2 regions of the Ralstonia edaphi genome follow, and region 1 is predicted to be linked to the other one. Evidence: predicted binding sites of a transcription regulator. Region 1 holds the regulator's gene; the other holds the start of a gene.

The links. The regulator FliA, encoded in region 1, starts transcription of late flagellar genes. The targets are predictions, from matches to a motif close to CTAAAGTTTNNNNNNNNNNNGCCGNTA.
Region 2: the regulator FliA is predicted to act here: its motif matches at 5,607-5,633, upstream of fliD (flagellar filament capping protein FliD).

Annotation. Positions count from the first base shown of each region.
Region 1 is NZ_CATWHI010000001.1:657,934-667,941, forward strand. Features, by position in the region: gene R2669_RS02915 (VirK family protein) at 19-534, shown strand; gene R2669_RS02920 (Crp/Fnr family transcriptional regulator) at 556-1,287, opposite strand; gene R2669_RS02925 (MBL fold metallo-hydrolase) at 1,533-2,615, shown strand; gene R2669_RS02930 (RNA polymerase sigma factor FliA) at 2,684-3,445, opposite strand; gene R2669_RS02935 (MinD/ParA family ATP-binding protein) at 3,454-4,233, opposite strand; gene flhF (flagellar biosynthesis GTPase FlhF) at 4,247-6,166, opposite strand; gene flhA (flagellar biosynthesis protein FlhA) at 6,163-8,280, opposite strand; gene flhB (flagellar biosynthesis protein FlhB) at 8,745-9,908, opposite strand.
Region 2 is NZ_CATWHI010000004.1:228,625-238,632, reverse strand. Features, by position in the region: gene fliM (flagellar motor switch protein FliM) at 1-810, opposite strand, end outside; gene fliL (flagellar basal body-associated protein FliL) at 812-1,309, opposite strand; gene R2669_RS15925 (sensor domain-containing protein) at 1,870-3,606, shown strand; gene R2669_RS15920 (LuxR C-terminal-related transcriptional regulator) at 3,612-4,247, opposite strand; gene R2669_RS15915 (flagellin N-terminal helical domain-containing protein) at 4,658-5,479, shown strand; gene fliD (flagellar filament capping protein FliD) at 5,678-7,726, shown strand; gene fliS (flagellar export chaperone FliS) at 7,787-8,224, shown strand; gene R2669_RS15900 (flagellar protein FliT) at 8,281-8,637, shown strand; gene R2669_RS15895 (glycosyltransferase family 2 protein) at 8,631-9,713, opposite strand; gene R2669_RS15890 (MarR family winged helix-turn-helix transcriptional regulator) at 9,710-10,008, opposite strand, start outside.

The DNA.
Region 1 (10,008 bases):
CACTACGGAGCACGCTCCATGTCGACCCATCACGCATTCCGTTCCCTTCAACCTGCCCTGCGCACTGCGCTGATGTGCGCCGCCTTGACGGCGTTGACCACTGCGCCGCAGCTCGCGCAGGCGCAGGTGGCGCCGCGTGTGGCGGTGTCGCATTACGACGTCCTGCGTACAGAGTTGTTCTCGGGCATTCCGGTCACGGCGGTCTTCTCGCCGTCGCAATGTCCGCATGGACAAGGCGCCGGCGCCAAGGCACCCGCGCCGGTCGTGCACGGTGGTTTTGCGGTGCGCGACTTCCTGGAGGTGGAAGGCAGCAACATCGGCTTCTCTAACCAGCATCTGACGCTGCGCCCCGACGGCACGCCTGTGCTGGAACTCGCGCAGTACCGCGTGACGCCCGACGACAAGGCCACGGTAACCGTCTCGTTTCTTTCGCCGCTGACATATCAGGCGGTGTCGGCGCCGCAGACGTTCCAGTGCGCGATCGGGGCGGGCCTGGACTTTTCGATTGGGCTGGCAGGTCTGCTGCGGCGGTAAGCGGACGCGGCCTGCGCGCGCTCACCCCTTGGCGATGTCGCGCAGGCCGGGCAGGTCGAGCAGTTCGATCTCGCCATAGGCGACCTTGAGAATGCCGCGTGCCTGAAAATCCTTGAGCACGAGATTGACGGTCTGGCGTGACAGCGCGAGCAGCAAGGCAAGCTGCTCCTGCGGCACGCGCAGCACGCGGCGGGTGCCGAGGCGCAAGTCGCCGTAGCCGGCGGCCATCAGCAACAGGCGTCGCGCCACCCGCACTGAGGCCGGCAACAGCGCCGTTTCTTCAAGCACGGAAAAAGCGAGGCGCAGCTTGTGCGTCAGCAGCAACGCAAAAGCGTGCGTGTGCTGCGGCGCACGTTCAAGCAGCTCCATCAACGCGGCTTGCGGCATGTGCAGCAGCACCGTATCGCCCTCGCCCCGGGCATCGTGTGTGCGCGCCTGGTTGTCGAACACGCCGATCTCGCCAAACCAGTTCACGGGCTCCAGCACGGCCAGCAGCGCCTCGCGGCCATCGGCCGTGGTGGCACGCACCCGAATGCCCCCTTCCACCACGCAATACAGCCCGTCGGGCGGGTCGCCGCGGCGAAACAGCACCTCCCCGTCGGCCAGCCTGCGCACGATCGCCATGTCGATGAGGATTTCCTGCAAGGGCTTGCCCAGACCGCCAAACCAGTTGCTGGCGTGCAGGCGGTCTCGGTACAGCGCGGCTGAGAGCGGGCCGGGCTGTGGATTGCTTCGGGCGGGGGCGGAATCCATGGGCGCGGGGCAGTGGAATGTGGCGGATGCGACAGGAGGGAGACACGAATGCGTTGTGTGCGCCACCATCCGGACGCAACGACACGCTCAACGCATGGCACTGTCTACGACTGGACGATGATAACGACGGCACCGCCAGGACGTCCACGCCGTACTTGCGTAAGCTATGCGGCACCAGGGCATCCCTTCAGGCGGACCGCCCCGCCAACACGGAACGCCGCGAAACACCACGGAACACTTCGCCCATGAAGAATCCCGACTACAACCCCGCCAAGCCGCACCACACGCCGGACGGATTCCGCAACCGCTATCCGCACCCACGCCCTGACGCCGATTTCTGGCAATGGCAACGGGAGCGCCGCCGCCTGAAGCTTCCCAAGCCGCCCACGCAAGACCTCTCCTGCATCGCGCCCAACCTCGGTGCCATCCACCAACCGCCCGAAGTTCCGCAGCTCACCTGGATCGGCCACGAAACGCTGCTGCTGCAGATCGACGGGTTGAATGTGCTGACCGACCCGGTCTTCTCCAAGCGCGCCTCGCCGCTGCCGTTTGCCGGGCCGCGCCGCCATCAGCCGCCAGGGCTGTCGCTCAAGCAGTTGCCGCATATCGACCTGGTGCTGATCTCGCACAACCATTACGACCACCTCGACCGCGCCAGCGTGCGTGCGCTGATGCGCCAGCCCGGCGGCGCCCCGATGTTTTTCGTGCCGCTGGGCATCGACCGCTGGTTTGCGCGCAACGTGCGCGGCACACGCCTTGCCGGTGACAACCCCAACGTGCGCGCATTCGACTGGGACGACGAGGCCCGCTTCGGCCCCTTCACCGCGCATTTCTGCGCCGTGCAGCACTGGTCCGCACGCGGCCTGTACGACCGCAACCACACGCTATGGGGCAGCTGGGCGCTGCTGCATCCGCACCTGCGCTTCTGGTTCTCGGGCGATCTGGGCTATTCGCAAGACACGCGCGACATCGGGGCGCGCTTCGGCCACTTCGATGTGGCAGCCATTGCCGTGGGCGCCTACGAGCCGCGCTGGTTCATGAAGGCGCAGCACATCGACCCGGCCGAAGCCGTGCAGGTCATGCAGGACATCGGCGCCCGGCAGGCCGTGGGCATCCACTGGGGCACGTTCCCGCTCACGGACGAAGCGCTGGATCAGCCCATCACCGATCTCGCCCGCGCGCTGAAGGCGGCCGACATGCCCGCCGAGCGCTTCGTTCTCTTCAAGCATGGCGAGACCCGCGTGTGGGATGCTGCCGCCTCGCGGCTCGTGACCGACGTGCCCAAAGAAAAAGCGCGGCCGCGAGATGACTCGCTGGCCGCGCAGTAAGAAACTGGCAGGTCAGGCACAGACCCGGCGTCGCTCGCCATTGGCAGCGGCGCCCGGTTGATATCGGATCAGGTCGGCGTCGGCAGCCATGCGCGATCGCGCAGGCGCGAGCGGATGCGGGCGATCGCCTGGCTGTGGATCTGGCACACACGCGATTCCGACACGCCCATCACGGCGCCGATTTCACGCAGGTTCAGGTCCTGCTCGTAGTAGAGGCTCATCATGAGCTTTTCGCGCTCAGGCAGTGCCTCGATGGCGGCCACAACCGATTCGCGCAGGTCGTGGTCCAGCAGCTGGTCCAGCGGCGTGGCGTCGTTCTCGGGTGCGCGGTTCTCGATGAAAGCGTCGGCGTCTTCGCGGTCGAAATCTTCGTAATACAGCAGCTGGCTGCCTTGCAGGTCGACCAGTTGCTTCTGGTATTCGGCCAGCGACATGCCCAGCGCTGCGGCAATCTCGGTTTCGGTGGGTGCGCGGCCCTTCTGCTGCTGCAGTTTCTGGATCGCCTGCTCGATCGTGCGCGCATTGCGGCGCAGGCCACGCGGCAGCCAGTCCGAGCCGCGCAGTTCGTCCAGGATGGCGCCGCGGATACGCTGGGCCGCGTAGAACTCGAACTGCACGCCCTGCGTTTCCTCGTAGCGCGACAGCGCATCGAGCAAGCCCATCATGCCGGCTTGGATCAGGTCGTCCAGCTCAACGCTGGCCGGCAGCTTCACCATCATCTGGTTGGCAATGCGACGTACCAGCGGTGCGTACGTGGCCATCTCGTCGGACTTGGTCTTGCGACCGGTTGCGGTGTACATATCCATGCCTGCCTTTGACGCTTCGTTCATGCTGCGCCTCAATAAACCAATTCGGCCGCGCGTGCGGTGGCGCCCAGCGTCGGAGTCGAGTTCGACATTGACGTTGCCTGCGCCGATTCATCTGCCGGCTGTGCCGGTGCCCGCGCCGACATGACCACCCGCGACGGCGCACTGCCATCACCGGCTTGGGCCTCGGCGCTGGCCCAGCTCAACATTTCTTCGGCAAGCTGGCGGAAGGCCATGGCCGAAGGCGATGCGGGAAACGCACTCGCCACGGGCTTGCCGAGCGAGAGCGCGAGTTCTACGTGCCGGTCCTCAGGGAGGTAGCCGGCGAAATCGATTCGGGTGTTCAGGTACTGGCCCACGGTGTTGGCCAGATTGCCGAACACGCGCACGGCGGAGTCCACCGAATGCGCGCCGCACACCACGGTGCGGATGCCGGCGCTGCCTTGCAGCACGGCGGTTTTCTTGAGCAGCGTGTACGCGCTCTTGATGCCTTCCGGGCCATCGGAGAAGGTCAGCAGCACGTCGTCGCAGACTTCAGCCACGGTGCTCAGCGCCCGGGTGCCGAAATGCGCGGCCACGAGCGTCACGTCCGCCGTCTCGTCGTACTGCTCGAGCACGCCGGGCATGGCGAGCATGGTCTGGGCGTTCACCACGGCCGTGTCGCGGCCCATGGCGGACAGCGCGATGCGCAGGTTGTCGACAAAGTCATCGACCTGCTCTTCCGCACCGATCACCAGCACACGGCGGGCAGCGGCATGACCGAGCATGCGCCGCAGCCCTGCGGCTTGATCCTTGGCGAATGGCGTCGTCATGGTCGCCCCCTTGTCAGGCGAAATCGAAAGCGGCCAGGCCAGGTTCGCGGTTACCTGAGTTACGTAACACCGCGCCTTGCGCCACGAGCAACGATTCATCCGAATCCAGCGTGAACGACGACTGCTCCGCACCGGCCCGGAACGAGCGGTGGATCAGCAGCTTCTTGTTCGGCACCGCAATGTCTTCCGGCACACGCTGGCCGTACGACACGTAGTGCAGCGGCAGGCGGCGGCGGATCATCACGTCCATCGCGTGGCCAACCGAGGCAGCCTCGTCGATCTTGGTCAGGATGCAGCCGGCCAGGTTGGCGTCGCGGTAGGCACCCACCACTTCATCGAGCGTCTTGCCGTTGCTGGCAGCGTTGAGCAGCAGCAGGCGCTTGATCGACGGGCCCACGGCATGCAGCATCGCCATCTGTTCGGACACGGCGCGGTCGCGCTGGCTCATGCCGATGGTGTCGATCAGCACCACGTGCTTCTCGCGCAAGTCGTTCAGCGCCAGGCTCAGGTCTTGCGCGTCTTTCACGGCATGCACCGAGACGCCCAGGATCTTGCCGTAGATGCGCAGTTGTTCATGGCCACCGATCCGGTAGCTGTCGGTCGAGAGCAGCGCCACGCGCGATGCGCCATGGCGCAGCACGAAGCGCGCGGCCAGCTTGGCGGTCGTGGTGGTCTTGCCCACGCCGGTCGGGCCCATCAGGGCAAACACGCCGCCCTGGTCGAGCAGGCTGTTTTCATCCGACACGGTGGTCAGGTTCTTTTCAATCGCGCGCTGCACGAAGTCCAGCGCACCTTCATACGAGTCGTGCTGCGGCATGTTTTCCAGCACGTAGCGCGTGAGCTGTGCCGAGAACCCTGCGTTGAGCATGGTCTGGAACAGGCGCGTACGCACCGGGTCGCCCAGCTTCACGCCCAGCGAGGCGAGGCTCGACATGGCGTCGTTCAGCGTGCTCTTGAGCGTTTCGATCTCGCCGACCATGCGGCGGGTCATCACGTCGGTCTCGGCGCGGATGCTTTCCTTCACGTCGGCCTGGATGGCCGAGCGCTGCAGGCTCACGTCGTCACGCGGGGCTTCGGGCTTGGCCATCGTGTCCTCCACGCGGACGAAAATGTCGGACGTCTTGTCTACGTCGGCTTGCGCTTCGATGCGCGCCTTCACAGGGGCTTCGGCCTTCTGCTGTTCTGCACGGAGCGTGCGTGCCTGGGCTTCCACGCGTTCGGCAAAGCTGCGCAGCGACACCGGGCGGTCATCCTGCTCGCGTGCCTGTTCACGCGCCTGGTCGCGACGGGCGGCAAAGCGGGCCGTCGATTCCATCTCCGGCTCGTCGTCTTCCACCGCGGTGCGGCGGGCGATGAACTGCGCGGTGCTGGCCAGGGCCTGCGCTGCGGACTGGGCCACCTCGGCATTGGCGCGGTCGAGCGACAGACCGGCCAGCATGCGGGTGGACGCGGCCAGTGCGTCTTCTTCGCCAAAGGCCACGTCGTCGTCCACGCGCGTTTGCAGCGTGCGGCCGGCCGGCTTGGCTGCCTGGGCGACCGGAGCCACCGGGGCTGCCGGTGCGTCTTCCTGTGCGGGGGCGCGGCGCGAAGCAATGAAGCGGTTACGCAGACGGGCCAGCGCGTTCGGTGCCGGGGCCTCGGCCTGCGGGGCCTCTGCAGCGGGTGCCTGAGCGGCAACGACGGCTGCGGTTGCAGCGGCAATCGGTGCGGGCTCGGGAATCGGGGCCGGTGCCATCGGACGGCGCTGCGCCGTCTTGGGCGCCGACGACTGCGTGTCGACCAGCGCATCGACGTGCGAGTCGCATGCGGCGATGATCTCGATGCCGCCCGGAATGGCGCGGTTCGACAGGATCAGAGCGCCATCGCCCAGTTGGTCGCGGACCTTGCGCAAGACGTCACGCGACGTCAGTCCGGTAAATCGATGCATTTTCATGCGCGGCCTCCAAGCATGGCGACAACCTTAATCGTTCGGTGATCTGGAATTTCTGCGTGCGACAGCACGCGCAGGTTCGGTGCGGCACGCTTGAACAGGCGTGCAAGCATCGGGCGCAGTGCGGGCGGTACGAGCAGGACGCCCGTCTGACCCATCTGTTCGTGCTGCCGCGACGAATCCGCTGCCGCTTGCATGAGCGAGTCAGCCAGTTGCGGTTCGATCGGGCCGGCGTTAGAGCCAACGACGCTTTGCAGCAAGATGTTCTCCAGATTCGGGTCAAGCGTGACGACCTGCATTTCGGTCTTGTTCGGGAAGAGCTGCTGGGCAATCGCCCGGCCCAGCGCCACACGCACGGCGGCGGTGAGTTCGGCGGGGTCTTGCGTCCTGCCTCCGTGTTCCGCCAGCGTCTCGACGATGGTGCGGATGTCGCGGATATGCAGGCCTTCGTCCAGCAGGTTCTGCAGCACCTTCTGCACGGTCGCGACGGGCAACAGCTTCGGTACAACGTCTTCGACCAGCTTCGGTGCTTCCTTGCCCAAATGATCGAGCAACTGCTGCACTTCCAAACGGCCGAGAAGCTCGGTGCTATGGGTGTAAATCAACTGATTGACGTGGGTGGCGATGACCGTGCTGCAATCGACCACGGTGTAGCCCTCGGCCTGCGCACGATCGCGCACATCGGCGTTGATCCACATGGCCGGCAGGCCGAACGTCGGGTCCACGGTGGGCGTGCCGGGCAGTTGCGTGCCCAGGCGACCACCCATGCCGCCATGACCGCCCAGGCCGTCCTGGCCACCCGGATTGATGGCGAGGAACTTGCCCTGCTGCACTTCGCCGTGGCCGATTTCCACACCCTTGAGCGTGATGCGGTACGACGACGGGCCCAGCTCCAGGTTGTCGCGGATATGCACCACCGGCGCCAGGAAGCCCATGTCCTGCGTGAATTTCTTGCGGATGCCCTTGATCCGGCGCAGCAGCTCGCCGTCCTGGCTCTTGTCGACCAGCGGGATCAGGCGGTAGCCGATTTCCAGGCCCAGCACGTCGACCCACGACACGTCGTCCCAGCTCGCCTCGGGCGTATCCACCGGGGCAATCGCCTGCAGCACGGGCTCGACCTCGGGCACTTCGCGCTTCTTCTTGAGGTACCAGCCCAGATAGCCCAGACCGCCGCCAAACAGCACGAACGGGATGTGCGGCATGCCCGGCACCAGGCCCAGCAGGCCCAGCACGCCGGCGGTCGTCATCAGCACCATCGGCATGGCAAACAGCTCACTCGACAGTTGCTGGCCGACGTCCTTGTCGGTGGAGACGCGGCTGACCATGATGCCCGCCGCGGTGGAGATCACCAGCGCCGGAATCTGTGCGACCAGGCCGTCGCCGATGGTCAGCAGCGTGTAGTTGGTGGCGGCGTGGCCCACGTCCATGCCGTGCTGGAGCACGCCCACGGCCAGGCCGCCAACGATGTTGATCAGCAGGATGGCGATACCCGCCACCGAATCGCCGCGCACAAATTTGCTCGCACCGTCCATGGAGCCGAAGAATTCAGCTTCCTGCGCGATGGCCGTGCGGCGCTTGCGGGCTTCGTCTTCGCGGATCAGGCCGGCGTTCAGGTCGGCGTCGATCGCCATCTGCTTGCCGGGCATCGCATCGAGGGTGAAGCGCGCGCTGACCTCGGCGATGCGGCCCGCGCCCTTGCTGATCACCATGAAGTTGATGATCACCAGGATGACGAACAGCACGATGCCGACGGTGTAGTTGCCGCCCACCAGGAAGTGGCCGAACGCCTCGATCACCTTGCCGGCGGCGTCGGGGCCGGTATGGCCTTCCATCAGCACCACGCGCGTGGACGCCACGTTCAGCGACAGCCGCATCAGCGTGGTGATCAGCAGAATGCTCGGGAACGACGAGAAATCCAGCGGCTTGAGCGTGTGCATGCTGATCAGCAGCACGATGATCGACAGCGCGATGTTGAAGGTGAACAGCAGATCCAGGATGAACGGCGGCAATGGCAGCACCATCATTGCCAGGATCAGGATGATGAGTACCGGGCCGGCGGCGGAGCGGTAGTCGCCCTTGCGCAGGATGTCGGTGACTCGGAGCAGTGCGGCGTTCATTGGCGGGTCGTGCAGCGGGGGGCTTTTCGATGGGTGCCATCTTGCCGTGGGGGCTGCCAAATCGAAGACGTGAGAAAGCCGCCCAAAAGGCGGCTTTTCTTTGAAATACCCTCCCGCCGGGGGGTGCGGAAGCGGCCATTGGCGCCGTCTGCCTGGTCAAGTTGCGCGCCAAGTCAGGCGCGCCCAAACCTCAAACGCCCGTCCGCCACGCAAAAAGTGTCGAGCGCGAGGCTTTTTGCTCGGCGATCCGAGCTCGGAGCTCGACGCGTGGAGCTTTTTGCTCGGCGGTCCGAGCTCGGAGCTCGGCGCGTGGAGCTTTTTGCTCGGCGATCCGAGCTCGGAGCTCGACGCATGGAGCTTTTCGCTCGGCCATCCGAGCTCGGAGCTCGACGCGTGAGGCTTTTTGCTCGGCGATCCGAGTTCGGAGCTCGACGCGTGAGGCTTTTTACTCGGCAAGCGACGGTTTAGGCGTCTTCCGGCTCGTCGTCCGGGCCGGGCTGCGGCCCCGGGTCCATATCGGCGGGCACCGGCAGGTCGGTCGGGCGCACCGGCACACGGCCGCCGACCTGATGCAGGCGGCGCAGCTGGTAGACATAGGCAAGCACCTCGGCCACGGCGGCGTACAGCGCTTCGGGAATCTGGTGGCCGATCTCGGTATGGCGGTACAGCGCACGGGCCAGCGGGGGCGCTTCCAGGATGGGAATCTTGTGCTCCGTCCCCAGCTCGCGAATCTTGGCTGCGACCATGTCGGCGCCCTTGGCCAGCACACGCGGCGCGCCGCCTTCCTTCTCGGAATAGCGCAGCGCGACAGCGTAGTGCGTCGGGTTGGTGACGATCACATCGGCCTTGGGCACGTCGGCCATCATGCGGCGCTGGGCGGCCTGGCGCTGCAGGTTGCGGATGCGGCCCTTGACGTGCGGATCGCCTTCGGACTCGCGGTGCTCCTTGCGCACTTCTTCCTTCGTCATGCGGTGCTTGCGCGCGTATTGCCACAACGAGAGCGGCACATCCACGGCCGCCACCAGCATCATCACCGCCGCCATGCAGAGGAACGCCACGCCGGCCACGTGCAGGGTGTCGCGCATGGCCACGCCCAGGTCCTGCTGCGGCAGTTCGATCAGGTCACCCCGGTAATACCGGACCAGCAGCCAGCCCACGCCGGCAATCAGGAACAGCTTGATCAGCAGGCGGGGCAGCTCCATCAGCCCCTCCAGCGAAAACATGCGCGTCAGCCCCTGCAGCTTGAACAGGCGCGAAATATCGGGGGCCAGCGGTTTGAACGAGATGGCCCCGCGCGTGAGCGCCAGCGGCGACAGCGCGGCAATCACCAGCATCAGCATCAACCCGCCCAGCGCCATCGCCAGCGGCATGAACTGGCCCGTCACGTAGTTCCACTGGTCCTGCCCGCTGGCGTAGTTGTAGCGGTGGAACTCCAGGCAGCGCGCCAGAAACGACGAAGCAGCCCGCACGATCGAGTCGCCCATCACCCACAAACCGCCCGCGGACACCGCCGTGAGGGCGAACGAAGCCAGTTCCCGTGATCTGGGAACGTCGCCTTCCTCGCGCGCCTGCTCGAGGCGCCTCGGAGAGGCTGGTTCGGTTTTTTCGAGATCGCTTTCTTCGGACATGCCGGGCGTGCGAGGGGTGGATGGAACAGGCCGGCAGGTTGGCCGACCGTCGCATTATCCAAGGCACCCCCGCCCATTGAAGCGCCGAAAAAGCGGCCTC
Region 2 (10,008 bases), on a different contig from region 1:
CACCTTGGCCGTGGCGAGGTCGGCAATCAGCTCGACCTCGGCGGTCTGCACCTGTTGCGACAGCAGCCGCAGCCAGCGCTTGTCCACTTCCAGCGCTTCGCCCTGGATGGCCGATGTGAGCCGGTCGCGGATCGGCTCGATCATCGTGTAGGGCATGCAGATGTGCACGTCGCCGCCGTTGTTGCCGAGCTCGATGCTGAAGCTGGTGGTGACCACCACTTCATTGGGCGTGGCCACGTTGGCGAATTCGGTGTGCATTTCCATGCGCAGGAATTCGAAATCGATCGGGTAGACCGGCTGCCAAGCCTTGGCGTAATGCTCGAACACGAGCTGCAGCATGCGCTGGATGATGCGCTGTTCCACGTCGGTAAAGTCGCGGCCTTCCACGCGCATGTGGAAGCGGCCGTCGCCGCCGAACAGGTTGTCGACCACCAGGAAGATCAGGTTGGGGTCGAACACGAACAGCGCCGTGCCGCGCAGCGGCTTGACGTGCACGAGGTTGAGCGAGGTCGGCACCACGAGGTTGCGGATGAACTCGCTGTACTTCTGCACCTTCACCGGCCCGACGGAGATTTCCGCGTTGCGCCGCATGAAGTTGAACAGCCCGATACGCCAGTTGCGCGCGAACCGCTCGTTGATGATTTCCAGCGTGGGCATGCGCCCACGGACGATGCGCTCCTGCGAGCCCAGGTTGTACGAGCGTATGCCCGAGGGGTCGGCGGCTTCGACGGGGTCGTCGTCCGCGTCATCGGACACGCCCTTCAGGAGCGCGTCGATTTCCTCCTGGGAAAGAAACTCTTCCTTGAGCATGTCACTGGATCACAAAGTTGGTGAACAAGACGTCTGCCACCGGCGATTCCTTGCCGACAGCCTTGAAGACGTGTTCGCAGAGTTCAACGATTTCCTTGGCGAGCTTGACCTTGCCGTCCGCCGGGTACAGCTCCGTGGGCGTCTTGCTGGCCAGCAGCATCAGGACCTTGCTGCGCAGCTCGGGCGTATAGGTCTTGATCTCTTCTTCGGCATGTTTGTCGAAGCTCTTGAACGTGATGCCGATCTGCAGATAGCGGTCGTTGCCTTCTTCGGGCTGCAGATTGACGGTCAGGGTTTCCATGGCCACGAACACCGGCTGTTTCGGCTTGGGCGGTGCGGCGGGGCCGGATGCGGCGTGATTGCCGCCTCCGAGGAAGAACCAGGCGGCGGCGCCGCCCATGCCGACGAGCAGGAGCACGATCAGGATGATCAGCAGCAGCTTGGTGGAGCCGCCCTTTGCTGGGGCGGGGGCGGTAGTGGCGGCAGCGGCTTCGGCCATGGGGATCACTCGGGGACTAAGGGGGGGTGGGCTTTCCCGGCTCGGGTTGCGCAAGACACCGTAAAACAACGCAGTGCACAGAGTCGGGTTCTCGGATTGCATTCTTCCCCAGCTCTGTCCAGCTCATTCCAGCAAGAAACGCGGTCAATCCCGCTTATCTCGGGCGTTTGCGATGTCCGGCACGGGGTGGCTCGGTTTCTATGGGTGATTAATAAGCCACTTATCTGTGCTCATTGCGTTGCCCCAGACGCTTGGCCGACCGCCCAGCCGACCGGCTCCCCGCGAAAGTGACGTTGGCCCGAAAGATTTGCCCGCACCTGCCGTTGTAATGAAGGAACGCGCCGGCACGTCCCGGCCCTGCATACCTGCATACCTGCATACCTGCATACCTGCATACCTGCATACCTGCATACCTGCGTTGCCTTGCGGAAGCCGCCTTGAATTCCTTGCCCTTTTCCAACCGTATTGACCTTGCGCTTGTCGATGCCGATGGCTTGCCGGCCGACTGTCCTGCGCGCGGCGAGCCCCCGGGCTTCTGCCCGAAGCTGGATCTGCTGTCGATGGTCAACGCGTTGACCGAGGGGATCCTTGTGTGCGGGGCAGACCGCCGGGTGACCTATGCCAATCCGAGCGCCGCGCGGCTCCTCGGTTTGCCGGTGGAAGACCTTGTGGGACGGTTGCTGCCCACGGTGGTGAACGCTGCCGTTGATGAATTTGATGCGTCCATTCATGAAGCCGACTGGCCGGACCAGGAAGTGATCGCGGAAGGCCAGCCGCAGTTGAACCAGATTTTCGGAATGCATTGCGTGGATGGCCGCACGGTGTGGGTTTCCAGCAACTGGACACCGCTGTATGCCGACGGCGGCCACTCGATGACGGCCTCCCCGCGGGCGTCCGAAGCGGGTGCGACGCCGTATTCGGTGCTGGTGTCGCTGGTCGACATCACGCAGATCCGCGAAGCGCAGCAGCGCATCCGGCATCTGGCCACGCATGACACGCTGACGGGTTTGCTGAACCGCTCCGCCCTGGAAGACCGCCTGGAGCATGCCCTGGCGATCGCGCGGCGCAACCGCTCGCGCGTTTCGGTCATGTTCCTCGACCTGGATCGTTTCAAGAACGTCAACGACACGCTGGGCCACCAGTTTGGCGACATGCTGCTGCGCGAAGTCGCGGCCCGCCTGCAGGCCTGCGCGCGTGAAGCCGACACCGTGGCGCGCCTGGGCGGCGACGAATTTGTCGTCATGCTCGAAGCGCTCGACGGCCTGGGCACGCGGCGCGTGGCGGAGCGCATCCTCTCGGCCATCAGCGCGCCGTTTCATATCGAGGGGCAGGAACTGTACCTGGGGGTATCGATCGGCATTGCCGTGGCACCCCACGACGGCGACGACCCGCACACGCTGCTGCGCAAGGCCGACGCCGCTATGTACCTGGCCAAGGAGCGCGGCCGCAACAACTTCCAGACCTTTACGAGCGACCTGGACGACCGTGTCTCGCGCCGCTTCCGCATTGAATCGGGCCTGCGCCGCGCGAGCGACCGCAACGAGTTCTACGCCGACTACCAGCCGCGCGTGGATGTGCGCAGCGGCCGCATCGTCGGCGTGGAAGCGCTCATCCGCTGGAACTCGGCCGATTTCGGCCGCATGATGCCCGGCCAGTTCATTCAGGACGCCGAAGAAACCGGCCTCATCGTGGAGATCGACCGCTGGATCCTGCGTGCCGCTTGCGACCAGCTTGCACGCTGGCGCCGCATCGGGCTGCCGGACTTGCGCATGTCGATCAACCTCTCGGGACAGGCGTTCAGCTCGGGGCAGTTGAGTGCGATGGTGCGTGGCGCGCTATCGACCAGCGGCTTGCCCGGCAACGCGGTCGAGCTGGAGATGACCGAAGGCATCCTGATACGCGACGATCCGTCATTGCATGCGCTGCTGACCGAGCTGCGCGCGATGGGCGTATCGCTGGCGCTGGACGATTTCGGTACCGGATATTCATCGCTGTCGTATCTGCACCGCTTCCCGATCGATACGCTGAAGATCGACCGGTCGTTCGTGCAAGACCTGCCGCATGTGGCCGAGCGCGCGGCCATCACGCGGGCCATCATCATGATGGCGCAGGCCATGGGCATGAAGACCGTGGCCGAAGGCGTGGAGACTACCGGCCAGCTCGAATTCCTGCGCGAAGTCGGCTGCGACGAGTTTCAGGGTTATCTGCTCACGCGGCCGCTGGAACCGGCAGCGGTGCAGGACCTCGTGCGCGAGAACGCCCGCCGCTACGGCGAGCGTGTCCCGCGATTCTTATAGCGTGCTCAGATCTGCAGGCCGTTGCTGACCACGTACATGGTCAGCTCGGCGTTGTTGCGCAGCTTCATTTTCGAAAGCACGCGCCCCCGATACACGCTCACTGTCTTGACACTGATCTGCAGTGCCTCGGCAATCTCGCCCAGCGTGCGGCCGGAGCCGAGCATGCGCAGCGTCTGGAATTCGCGGTCGGAGAGGATGTCGTGGCGGGGCTTGTCCCAGTCGACGTTCAGGTTGTCGGCCAGGACTTCCACCAAGTCTGAAGGCAGGTATTTCTTGCCCTTGGAGATGGCGTTGACGGCAGCCAGCAGCTGCGGCTGGCTGGCGTCCATCGGCAGATAGCCGGCGGCGCCTGCCTTGAGCGCCCGGACGGCAAGCAGCGCTTCGGGGTGGCGGCCCAGTGCCAGCACGGCCAGACGCGCATGTTGTTGGCGCACGGTCTTGATGGTCTGGAATTCGTCGCCGGTGGCCGATTCCACCGAGAACAGCATGACGTCCCACTCGCGCTGCGCGAGCAGGTCGTTATTCGCATCGCGCAGGTCCGGTACGGCCTCGATCTGCCGGGCCAGGCGCGAATCCTTGAGGATCTGGCGCAGGCCGACACGGGCGATATCGTGCGGTTCGACGATCAAGACATTGAGCATGGTGGGTGTTGCGGGTCAAACGCGGGCTCGCTTCGAGCTCTTCTTTCCACCGGCAGGCTGTTGGGCCGAACTGGCGGGCTTGCAACTCCCCATCTGTGCCGTGTGTGGCGCTCTATATAGAGAAGGATGCTGGCGCCTATGAACTGGTCGAACGAGTATAGCCGAGGCCCTGCAGGCCAAGAAGCAGGCGCACCGCCTCTTTTGGAGGGGGGCCGGACATCAGGCGCCCGCAAGCCCAAACCGCCGCCGACGCACAAATTTGTCAAGGCGACCCTAAACTTTCCTCAGAGGCCACCGATAACCTGAGTACAACGCAGACCTGATCCCCTTCAAGTTGCAGGTCACGTTGCCCGGCCTAGCCGGAATTAGCAAACACGGGCAACAAACCATCGGGAAACTTAGGAGCCGTCATGTCCCTCAGCCTCAATACCAACATCTCGTCCCTGCAAACGCAGCAAGCTCTGTCGCAATCGCAGTCCGCTCTGCAAACGTCGCTGCAACGTCTGTCGACCGGCCTGCGTGTGAACAGCGCAAAGGACGATGCCGCTGCTTACGCTGTGGCTTCCAGCCTGACCACCACGCTGAACTCGCAAACCCAAGGTATCCAGAACGCCAACAACGCACAGTCGTACCTGCAAACGGCCGACTCGTACCTGGGCCAGGTTGAAAACAACCTGCAACGTATGCGCCAACTGGCTGTGGAAGCCAACAACGGCGGTCTGTCGACCACCGACCAGGCCAACCTGGACAAGGAATACCAACAGCTGGCCACGGCCAACAAGAACATCGAGACCAACGCCAACTACAACGGCGCCAAGCTGTTCGACGGCTCGGTCACCTCGACCACGTTCCAGTACGGCCAGAACTCGGCGACCGACGTCGCTACCGTGACCAACGCCAACCTGGCCAGCTTCGGTACGCTGTCGAGCACGAGCGTGACTTCGACCGCCAACGCAACGGCAGCCCAGGCCAAGATCGACGCCGACCTGGCCAGCCTGAAGGCAGCTCGCGCTGACCTGGGTGCACAGCAAAGCGGTCTGAGCTCGACGATCAACACGCTGACCTCGTCGAACACCGCCCTGTCGGCTGCCAAGTCGGCCATGGTCGATACCGACTACGCTTCGGAAACGTCGAACATGACCCGTCAGAACATCCTGCAGCAAGCGGGTACGGCGATGCTGGCGCAAGCCAACTCGGCACCGAACAGCATCCTGAGCCTGCTGAAGGGCTAATCAGTAAGTTGGATGCAGTCCGGCCGCTCCGGCGGTTGGGCCAAGGGCCGGCGCTCCTCGGGGCGTCGGCCTTTTTTCGTTGGTCGGATACCCCACTTTTTCGTGGGTGGCGCCTGCATAACCTGCCCTAAAGAAGCTGCAGCCCGTGCCGTTGTGTAGAGAGACTTCCGCCGGCGCAGATGCTTATCGGACCCGATCATGGCGACTACCACTACCACCTCCTCAACCAGCAACTACGTTCCGCCGATCTCCATTCCCGGCATCGGGACGAGCATCGACGTCAATTCGCTGGTGACCAGCCTCATGAAGGTGGAAAGCCAGCCGCTGACGCAGCTGCAGACGCAGCAAAGCTCGTACCAGACGCAGCTGTCGGCCGTGGGCTCGCTCAAGAGTGCGCTGTCGACCTTCCAGACCGCGCTGTCCAATCTGACCAGCGCGTCGAATTACAGCGCGATGAAGGCCAGCGGCTACGACTCGTCGATGCTGAGTGCGTCGGTGACGGGCTCGGCGCCTGCGGGTTCCTACGCGGTCAATGTCACGCAGCTCGCGCAATCGCAGGTGCTGGCGGCGCAAGGCCAGACGTCCACCACGACGGCCATCGGCAGCGGTGCGTCGACCACGATTTCGTTCTCGTTCGGCTCGGTGTCGGGCGGGTCGTTTTCGGGCGGGAAATACACCGGTTCGACCTTCACGCAGAACGGCAACCTGGCCGGTGGCTCCATCACGATCGATTCGTCCAACAACACGCTGGCGGGCATCCGTGATGCGATCAACTCGGCCAACATGGGTGTCTCGGCCAGCATCGTGAACGACGGCAGCGGCAACCCGTACCGCCTGGTGCTGACGTCCACCGCAGGGGGCTCCAGCTCGGAGATGAAGATTTCGGTGTCGGGCGACTCGACGCTGCAATCGCTGCTCTCGCAAGACCCGGCCGGCACGCAGAACATGACCGAGGTGACCACGGGCCAGAACGCCCTGGCCACCATCAACGGCATTGCCGTGCAAAGCCCGACCAACACGTTGTCGAACGTGGTGGATGGCACGTCGTTCACGCTGTCCAAGACGGGCAGCACGAACGTAACGGTGGCCAACGACCCGACGGCCACCACCACTGCCGTCACGAACTTCGTGAACGGCTACAACGCGCTGCGCACGCAACTGAATTCGCTCACCAAGATCGACACCGCCAATAGCGCCAACAACGGGCCGCTGGCTGGCGATGTGAGCACCAAGACGCTCATCAACCAGATTACCGACGTGCTGGGCCAGGCGGTCGGCAACGGCAATTACCAGTCCCTGGGCAGTGTCGGCGTGACGATGAATTCCGACGGCACGCTGTCGGTCGACAACACCAAGCTGTCGGCTGCCATTGCAAAGTCGCCCAGCCAGGTGGCCGGATTGTTTGCCGGCACCGGCACGGCCACCGATTCGCTCGTCAGCGTGCCGACGTTCTCGGACTCCACGCAGGCCGGCAGCTACGCCGTGAACGTGACGCAGCTGGCCACGCAGGGCACGCTCACGGGTTCGGCGGCCGCCAACACGACTATCACTGCAGGCGTGAACGACACGCTCGCGTTCAACATCAGCGGCATGTCCGTCAACGTGACGCTGGCGGCCGGCAGCTATACCGCAGCGACACTCGCTGCGCAGATTCAAAGTCAGATCAACGCATCGACCACGCTGCAGAACGCCAAGGTCAACGCATCGGTGTCGGCCGATGCCGGCGGCGTGCTGAGCATTACCGACAGCCAGTTCGGCTCGGTGTCGGCGGTGTCGGTGTCGGGCAACGGTGCTTCGTCGCTCTTCGGCGCAAGCCCCACGTCGACCAACGGTGTGGATGTGCAAGGCACCATCAACGGCGTTGCTGCAACCGGTTCGGGACAGAACCTGTATGGGATCAGCGGTTCTGCCACCGACGGTTTGACCGTGCAGGTGGCGGGTGGCCCGCTGGGTGCCCGCGGCACGGTCACAGTGCAGCGCGGTTACGCCGCTCAGCTCAACACGGTGATGACCAACCTGCTGTCGTCCAGCGGCATGGTGCAGAACGAGACCGACGCGATCAACAGTTCGCTCACCTCGCTTGCCGACCAGATCACCGCCATGAAGACGCGCCTGGATAACAAGCAGGCGCTCTACTACACGCAGTTCAACGCGTTGTCGGCAGCGGTGGCCAGCATGACGAACACCAGCAATTATTTGACGACGCAGCTCGCGGCCATTGCCAAGCAGACGTCGAGCAACAACTAAGCCAATTTCAGGTTTAGAGCACAACCCAAAATAAAACACACCACAGCGAGGACCTTTTCCATGTACGCTGCACGCCGTGCCATCGGTGCCTATGCGCAAGTCGGCATCGAGACGTCCGTGGTTGACGCCAATCCGCACCGCCTGATCGCCATGCTGTTCGAAGGCGCGCGCGCCGCCATCAACCTGGCCGGCGCCGCCATCCAGCGCGGCGACGTGCTGGCCAAGGTGCGGGCGTTCGACAAAGCGATCTCGATCATCGGTCAGGGCCTGCAGGCCAGCCTTGATCACCAGCGCGGCGGCGACATCGCCGTGCAACTGAACACGCTGTACGACTACATGCTGCGCCGCCTGCTGGTGGCCAACGGCAACAACGATCTGACGATCCTCGCAGAGGTGGACGCCTTGTTGGTCCCGCTGCAGGATGCGTGGCTCGCCATCGGCCAGACCGGCCAACCGGCCGCCGCCGTGGCGAACAGCCACCTGAGCGTTGTGAGCTGACTGCCGGTCGTTTGTAAGAACGACCTTTGACTGAATTCGGCCCAACTGGAGCCAATATGCACCGCAACATCCCGATCAAGGACAGCGAAAGTCTGTTCACCTGCTACGAAGCCATTGCGCGCCTGACCGCTGAAATGGTCAGCGCGGCCGAAGTGGGTAACTGGGAAGTCGTCAGTACGCTGGAACGCGAAAGCGCCGCCTATGTGGATGCGCTGCGCCGTTCCGAACCGCATCCGCAGCTTTCGCGCGCAGACGTGGAGCGCAAGCGCACGCTGCTCGTGCGCATTCTGGAAGATGACGCCCGCGTGCGCGCCATGGTGTATCCGCGCCTGGACCGCCTGCAGAAGCGCATCGACACGGCGCGCCGCGCCACCACCGCAAGCAACGCCTACGGCAGCATGGCGCGTTATTGAATCGACGCGTCCTGCAGCTGTTTTGACAGCGTCAGATAGTGCTCGGACTTGCGTGCGAGCGCTTGGCTCTGCATCTGGTACACGATGGCCAGTTGCTGGGCAGCGAGGAAGCTGCCCCGGCCGATGACGCTGCCGTCCATCTCCGGCTGATCGCCGATCTCAAGGCAGCGGTTGAAGACCTGCTCTGCCAACGGTAGCCACCGGGCGCCTGCCTCATCAGGCTGCTTGGCCGCCGCATCCAGCAACACCAATCCCAGCGCAAAGCACAGATCCGGAAAATCCGGCCACGTCTGGATGGCCACGTCGCCTTGCGTGAGCGCCTCTTCAACGCGGTCGGCCTTGCCCAGGCTGTACACATATCGCAGCGCCAGGTTGCGACGGTAGGGCGCATCTGGCGCCGCCAGGCTGAAGGCGCGCGCGTAGTAGGTCACGGCCTTTGCGTAGTCTTCGTGATGCAGCTCGGTTTCCTTGCCGAGCTGATACAGCACGTATGGGTCGTCCGGCCGATGCGCGAGTTCATCGAGCAGCAGTTGCGTATTGCGCTCGCCTTTCTTCTGCATCTTCGCGGCGGTATAGCCGTCGTGGCGCACCACGATCGGCACGCGCGCCGCGGGCAAGGACGACACCGGCTGCTCATGGATGCGCCCCGTGTAGTGCACGCCACGCGGCAGCAGCCGCGGAATCCACGCAATCAACTGGCTGGCGGATTCGGTTGCATCGGTATCGTTCTTGACGCATACCACGCCGACGAACGGCTCCGCGCCGCTGAGCGTGCGCAGGTGCTCGCCGCCGCTTTCCAGCCATTCGTCTGCGTCGAGGATGAGGTTCCAGTCGGCATTGGCGGCCTGCAGCGCGGTGTTGCGCGCGGCTGAGAAGTCATTCGTCCACGCCACGTGGCTGACGAGCGCGCCGCACGACTCGGCAATGGCCACGGTGTCGTCAGTCGAGCCTGTATCCAGGACCACCATGCGATCGACAAACGGCTTGGCGCTGAGCAGGCAGCGCGCAATGCTGGCGGCTTCGTTGCGGGCGATGACCACCAGCGCCACATCGGCGGAAGCAGACGGTGCGCTCATTCGCGGTCGTCCGCCGTGGCCAGTGCGTCGAGCAGCTTGCGCAGCACGTTGCGTGTGGCGCCGATCTCGTCCAATTCCAGCGGAATCTTGCAGACGAGGGCTTCGGGCACCTTGGCGGCGCGCTCGCGCAGTGCGCGGCCGGCGCCGGTCAATTCGATGACGACACGGCGCTGGTCATCGGGATCGCGCGTGCGGGTGACGAGGCCTTGCTCTTCCAGGCGCTTGAGCAGTGGCGTCAGCGTGCCCGTATCGAGGTACAGCGTGCGGCCGAGGTCACCCACGGCGCACGGCGCCT